One region of the Shewanella psychromarinicola genome, then DNA from elsewhere that is predicted to be linked to it. Evidence: predicted binding sites of a transcription regulator. Region 1 holds the regulator's gene; the other holds the start of a gene.

The links. Region 1 encodes FliA, which starts transcription of late flagellar genes. Its sites were predicted from a motif close to CTAAAGNTNNNNNNNNNNNNGCCGATA; they were not measured.
Region 2: a site for FliA is predicted at 2,528-2,554, ahead of EGC80_RS08745 (DUF5610 domain-containing protein). Genes of this name have one in related genera too.

Annotation. Positions count from the first base shown of each region.
Region 1 covers NZ_CP034073.1:4,667,235-4,671,088, reverse strand. Annotated here, with positions in the region: gene flhF (flagellar biosynthesis protein FlhF) at 1-1,164, shown strand, start outside; gene EGC80_RS20260 (MinD/ParA family protein) at 1,169-2,050, shown strand; gene EGC80_RS20255 (RNA polymerase sigma factor FliA) at 2,043-2,762, shown strand; gene cheY (chemotaxis response regulator CheY) at 2,807-3,190, shown strand; gene EGC80_RS20245 (protein phosphatase CheZ) at 3,204-3,854, shown strand, end outside.
Region 2 covers NZ_CP034073.1:2,011,991-2,015,844, reverse strand. Annotated here, with positions in the region: gene EGC80_RS08755 (Dyp-type peroxidase) at 1-772, opposite strand, end outside; gene EGC80_RS08750 (ferredoxin--NADP reductase) at 1,066-1,815, opposite strand; gene EGC80_RS08745 (DUF5610 domain-containing protein) at 1,860-2,492, opposite strand; gene EGC80_RS08740 (FMN-binding glutamate synthase family protein) at 2,903-3,854, shown strand, end outside.

The sequences.
Region 1 (3,854 bases):
AAACCTGCCATAAAAGCCCAATCGAAGGTCAATCCTCCTGCGGCAGCAGATTCGTTACAGGCATTACTTGAAAAACAACACAATCGCATGACACAACAAATGTCCGTGCAACAAGACGAGCCAGAGTTACCTGAATGGGCTCGCCAATTACAAGGTGCAAAGTCGGCTAAACCCGCGTCGAACTTGCCACCGCAATCCGTCTCTGACAAACCAACAAAAAATAATAAAAACCACTCAGGCGATATGGATGATCTGCGTGAAGAAATGGCTTCATTACGTAGCTTATTAACTCATCAAGTTTCATCGTTAATGAAAGACCAAAAAAAGCGCACCGATCCTGTGGGAGCAATGCTTGAAAGTAAATTGATTGCCGCAGAGTTTTCTCCGGCAGTAGCTGCTAAACTAGCGGGATTAAGCCAACATTACACCCCAGCAGATTTAGTGCGCGCATTACCGCAAAGTTTAGCCAACTTACTCGACAACCAAGGCGATGATATTGTCAAACGGGGTGGTGTTGTGGCATTTGTGGGTCCTACGGGTGTTGGTAAAACGACTTCTTTAGCTAAAATTGCCGCCCGATTTGCCGCCCATCATGGACCAGAGCAGGTAGCATTGATTACCACAGATCATTACCGTATTGGCGCCTATGAGCAATTAGCCACTTATGGCAAAATAATGGGCTGTCCGGTTAAACAAGCTCATGATTTAACTGAATTAGAACAAATTCTTTATCAGTTTAGAAATCGTAAGTTAGTGTTAATTGATACGGCGGGTATGGGGCAGCGAGATATGCGTTTATATCAGCAATTAGATAATTTAACAGCCAATAGTAGAATTCCAATTAGGAGCTACTTAGTCTTGTCGGCGACCGGTCAACGTCGCGTATTGCAAGATGCGGTTGAGCATTTTAAACGGATCCCATTAGCGGGTGCGATTTTAACCAAGTTAGATGAATCAATATCAATTGCAGGTGCTTTGAGCGTATTGATTCAAAATGAGTTACCATTGAGCTATGTTACTGACGGCCAACGTGTTCCTGAGGACATGAAAGTGGCTGATACCCTAGAGTTGGCTAAGCAGGCTCTGGCGGCATTAAATGAAACAGAACAACAATCGTCACAAGACACAGCGTGGTCTAATGACAACGCCTATGCATTTGAGTAAAGTTATGACACGGGATCAAGCAAGTGGTTTACGTATGATGAATCAACCAAATAACGATAAAGTTAAAGTAATTGCCGTATCCGGTGGTAAAGGCGGAGTGGGCAAAACCAGTGTGTCAATTAATACCGCCGTTGCATTAGCTGAAAAAGGCAAACGCGTATTAGTACTTGATGCCGATTTAGGGTTAGCCAACGTCGATGTCATGCTGGGGATACGGGCTGAGAAAAATTTATCTCATGTTTTGTCCGGTGATGCCGAATTAGATGACATCATTGTGCGCGGACCTAAAGGGATCGGTATTGTTCCTGCTACGTCAGGTTCTCAAGCGATGGTAGAATTGACGCAAGCACAACATGCTGGACTTATCCGTGCATTTAGTGAAATGCGTACTCAGTTCGATATTTTAATTGTTGATACTGCAGCCGGAATATCAGATATGGTGCTGAGTTTTTCTCGTGCATCACAGGATGTATTAATTGTTGTTTGCGACGAGCCGACATCGATTACCGATGCTTATGCGCTGATTAAAATTTTAAGTCGTGAACATGGTGTGTTCCACTTCAAAATTGTGGCAAATATGGTGCGTAGTTTGCGAGAAGGTATGGAATTATTTGCAAAACTGAGTAAAGTGACCGATAGATTTTTAGATGTTGCTTTAGAGTTGGTTGCATCAATACCCTTTGATGAGAATTTACGTAAAGCGGTTCGTAAGCAAAAGTTAGTTGTTGAAGCGTATCCTAAATCTCCTTCAGCTATTGCTTACCATGGATTAGCCAATAAAATTATGACTTGGCCGGTGCCACAACAGCCCGGCGGCCATTTAGAATTCTTTGTTGAACGTCTTGTACAACGTAAACCGATACAAGAAGGAAGAACGGGTGAATAAAGCCGCAGCGTATACTCAGTTCGATAACAAAACATCTATTGTTGAACAGTATGCACCGCTGGTAAAAAAAATTGCTCATCATATGCTGGCAAGATTACCAGCATCGGTGCAACTTGATGACTTATTACAAGCTGGGATGATGGGGTTGCTTGAGGCCTCATCAAAATTTGATGATAGTAAAGGGGCCAAATTTGAAACCTTTGCTGGTATCCGAATTCGTGGTGCAATGATAGATGAAATTCGCCGAGGTGACTGGGTTCCACGCTCAGTTCATCGTAATAATCGCCGGGTTGCACAAGTGGTTGATGAATTAGGGCAGAAACTTGGACGTGATGCTCACGATACTGAAATTGCTGAAAAACTTGATATGTCGCTTGATGAATACCATCACATCTTAAATGATGTTTCTGTTGGTAAAATCATCGGTATAGAAGATCTTGGTGTTGCGCAAGATGTGTTAATCACAGACAACGAATCGCCAGATGAAACCTTTGACTCGCTTGCTGAAATTCAATTTCAATCTGCTTTGGTTGAAGCAATTAAGACATTGTCAGAAAGAGATGCGTTAGTGCTGTCGTTATATTATGACGAAGCATTAAATTTAAAAGAAATTGGTGCAATCCTTGACGTTAGCGAATCGCGAGTAAGCCAGATATTAAGTCAGGCAATGCTCAGGTTAAAAGCCAAACTCAAGCATTGGACACAAGAATAATAACTTATATAGAGCGAACGAGAGTCAGCTCACCGGAGGAAACCTTGGACAAGAATATGAAGATTCTTATTGTTGACGATTTTTCAACAATGAGGCGTATCATTAAGAACTTGTTGCGAGACTTGGGATATAATAATACTCAAGAAGCAGATGATGGCTCAACAGCCCTACCAATGTTACAAAAAGGCGATTTTGATTTTGTAGTAACAGACTGGAACATGCCTGGAATGCAAGGTATTGATTTACTTAGAGCCATTCGTGCTGATGATTCGTTAAAGCATTTACCTGTATTGATGGTAACCGCTGAAGCTAAGCGTGAACAAATTATTGCTGCAGCGCAAGCAGGTGTAAATGGTTATGTAGTAAAACCTTTCACCGCCGCTACGTTAAAAGAAAAGTTAGATAAAATCTTTGAACGACTCGCATAAGCAAGGATAAGTCATGCAGGCATCAATATCTGGCTTGGTCACTCTTGAACAAGCCCAAGAACTTGTTGAATTGCTTACCTCGGGTAATCAAGCAGAAGCTGATGATTACATCAGAGAGCTTGCAACGCCATTACAGCGTGAGCTTTTTGAAGAAGTCGGTAAGTTAACTCGACAACTCCACAGTGCACTAAAAGATTTCCAAGTTGATAACCGTTTATCTGAATTAGCGAATACCGAAATACCGGATGCTAGAGAAAGGTTGAACTATGTTATCGATATGACAGAACAAGCTGCAAATAAAACCATGGATGCAGTTGAAGAATGTCTTCCTTTGGCCGATACCATCATTAGCAATATACAATCAGTGACGCCCATGTGGGATAAATTGATGCGTCGTGATATAGAATTAGGTGAATTTAAGTCACTTTGTCATGATGTTCAACAGTTTATGTCGCATAGCGAGCATGACTCTAATCGCCTTCGCGAGCTGTTAAATCAAATTTTAATGGCACAAGACTTTCAAGATTTGACAGGCCAAATGATCCGTCGAGTGATTGATTTAGTTCGTGAAGTAGAAACTAATTTGGTTTCAATGCTAACGGTGTTTGGTGATAATGCTAGCGAATTATTGCCTACTATAAACGATAATAAAATAGAAGCAGAA
Region 2 (3,854 bases), 2.5 Mb from region 1:
GAAACATTAGCCCTTGTTCTCTAATCGAACCATATGGCATGCTTTGGCGTAAAATCTCTAATGCTTTACCCTGTGGGTCCTTTAAATTGACTCGTTTCGTATGGCTGGTTAATGGCTTATCTTCTGACTCGTACTCAATATCATCAACTTTGGTTCGACCAAAAATATCTTCTTGTTTTTTAAGTGGTAAACGATGCCATTTACTTAAGTTATGCATGTATTTTTGCACATGTAGATAACTACCAGATACAAAGTCTTGATCTTCATCACCGACGAGCGCAACTTGTTGACGATGGCGCCCTTTAGGGTTTTCAGTACCATCAACAAAGCCGGTTAAATCACGACTGTCCATAAATCGAAAACCGCGCTCTTCATCGACTAACTCAACCAAATCCTCAAACATTTGATTAATTTCATTAGCAACAAGATGCAAAATATCATAACGATCGCAACGGATATGAACAAACAGATCATATTCCATCGCGGGAGCATCACGATTACCGTCATTCATTGCAGGAAAAGGTTTCAACAATGCTGGACGAGCTTCTGGATAAAAAGTATCCCAAAAATTGGCCCCAATACCCACAAAGCCATTAAAAGCACTGTCTGCATACTGATCCGTGAGTTCGTAAATGTATTGCGCCACATTAGCAATGGACGGACGTAGTTGATCTTCAACACCGTCATTGGCATTAAACATCAAGTACACACTGTGTAAATTCCCTTCTGCGCAAATCCCTAACTGTTCACGAGGCATAACTTGGTTACCCATATTAACTCATCTACCTTAATACTTTATGTCGGCCTAAATGGTTATAACTTAACGCTTTGATGTAATTAAGTAGTCATTAGATAACCAATAGCTTCTTTTATCAATTCCGCTAATTAATAGCTTATCTTAATTCAATATACATTACCCGAAGTGTACTCACATTTAGCTGATTTGTAATCGATATTGTACTCATATTGGGTCAGGTAAGAGGTTGATCATTCATTACAATTATTATCATACTGTCTGTGAATATGGCGAGCAGGGCCACCACTGCATTCTCATTTACGATACTATTACCAATATTTTTCGACCGTTATTTGCCCAGGAGCACGTCGAAGATTTTTGGCTAATCCTTTATCTACTAGGGCTATTTGAGCGTCACTTATCATCCCTGGGTTACCACAGATCATCACTTGAGAATGTTCTGCATTAATCCCTAACCCCGCTTTTTGTTCAATTAATCCGCTGCTAATGCCATCAGGAATGCGACACGATAACCCTTCAGGATAGTCTTCACGGGTCACAATCGGAATAAACACAAACTGCTGTGGATGTTGTTCAATAAACTGGTTAATGGTTGCTAAATAAGCTAAATCTTCAGCGAACCTGACACCATAAACTAATACGACTTTTTCAAAGCGTTGCCAAGGTTCTGCCGTTGCCAGCATAGAGATAAAAGGACCCACAGCGGTACCGGTAGCAAAGAACCACAAATGTTTGCCTTGCAATACGCCGTTAGGCACTTCATCTAAGGTCATAAATCCAGTCGCTTTGGGCGTCACTTCAATGGTGTCTCCTGGGTTTAATGCTTTTAGATCTGGAGATAATTGCCCATCCTCTACCGACACCGCCAGCACTTCGACATAATCCGTACCTGGAGAATTTACCAGTGAATACGCCCGCGCGACACGCTTTTCATCACGCATTTGGCTGAGCTTAATAAACTGACCTGCGATAAAAGGTTCGACATCGGCTTTGATGCGCAATGAGAATAATTTATCATTCCAATCAATGCGCTCAATTACCTTACCCGTTGTCCACATAGTCACTATCCTTATCGCTGAAAGCCTATCTTAATCATAAGAGACTAAGTAGCTTGAGTCACGCTTTGTGATCCATCTTTAGTCGACTTATCCTGTCTAAATTGCGCTAACCCTTGCTGTATCAGCTCATATGTTTTATCAACACCAGCAGCAATATCGCCCTCTAGTACTTTTAAACCAGACAAAATATCACTTGCCTCTTTAAAGCCGTGATCGATTGCATCTCCAATTTTGAGCATAAAGCTGTCAACTTGTTCATCGAGCACCATAGATTGGTTTTGTTGTTGATGCACAGAGAAAAACGCTGTTGCAAAGCTAACAATACGATCAGCAGTTGCTTCTGGCGAGTAATCCACCCCACTCGCAAGGCTCTTTTGGACTGAGTTTTCTCCTCGCATTGGTGCAAGCTCTTCGTTAATGGCTTCAATCGCGGCGCGATAAAGTAATGCCATGGACTTGTCACCGGCAGCAATGCTCACTTCCTCTTGTGCTGCCAGAATGTTGTTATTCATTATTTGACGACTGAGTTGGCTCGCTGATATTTTGGTGGATAAGTTGACCGCTGAGCTAGCGTTATTGGAAGCGGCTTGAGTTGACGAAGTGGCGGCACGGGTTGAAGTGCTTTTACTTTCTAGTGCAGGGGTCGCATTAGTTGAAGCCGCATTGTTAACATCCATAATAATTTCTCATTTAGCATAATAGATAGCCTAAATATCGACCAAAAAATGAATCTCTGAAGTCATAATAGATAAATATAACGATTCATCTCATTCACCCCCTTACGATATTAATGGCGAACTAAAGGCCTATATTGCATAACGATAATGTAAAGGATAGCCCAAATAACAGCGTTAATGTGTACATTAGCAATAACCGCTAAATTGAAAAAGTAAGCTTCAACGCATCACAATCGCATCAATTAATGCCTTACTACTGCAAAAGAAAACCGTTTGATAACGAGGTCAAAAGTGTAACGATATAGTTACCTCGTATTGGTTATTGCTAATATGGCTAGTTAATAAGATTAATTTTATCATTATCACCCATACTGAGTCTCTCACACTGAATTTTAATTAAGGACAAAAATATGCTGCAACAACATTGGTTTATGTGGGGAATAGATATTTTTTCTGGTCTTTTATTAATGTTATTCTGGTTCTTGCTCATTGCGGTAATTTACATGTTTATCGCTGATAAACTGCAAACTAAACAAGCCATTCGGCATAACTACCCTGTCATCGGCCGTTTTAGGTATATTCTAGAAAAACAAGGCGAGTTTTTTAGACAATACTTTTTTGCCCAAGACCGCGAAGAGCTGCCATTTAATCGCGCCGAACGCAGTTGGGTATATCGCGCCGCTAAAAATGTTGACCGCACCATTGCGTTTGGTTCTACTCAGATCTTAGATAAACCGGGGGCAGTAATGTTCATGAACTCAGCATTCCCCATCAATGATCATGACACCCATAAAACCATCGCTGTCACCATTGGCCCCGATTGTAATCACCCTTACATAACCGAGAAAATTTGCCATATATCAGCAATGAGCTTTGGGGCATTGTCTCGTCCAGCGATTACAGCACTATCCCATGGCGCAGCAAAAGCAGGCTGTTGGCTCAATACTGGCGAGGGAGGATTAAGCCCTTACCATCTAAAAGGTCATTGTGATTTAGTATTTCAAATAGGCACAGCTAAATACGGTGTCCGTAATGCTCAAGGCCATTTAGACGCACAAAAACTCACCGAAATTGCAGCGCATCCTGAAGTCAAAATGTTTGAAATTAAGTTAAGCCAAGGTGCTAAGCCCGGTAAAGGTGGTATTTTACCCGCCATAAAAGTGACTGAAGAAATTGCCATTATTCGCGGGATCCCAGCGGGACAAGACTCAATTAGCCCCAATGGACACATTGAATTAAACAACGTAGCTGACATTGTCGATATGATAAATCAGGTAAGAGGTATTACCGGCAAACCAACAGGAATTAAGGCTGTGTTAGGCGATATGTCTTGGGTAACCGAATTCCTGGATGAAATTGAGC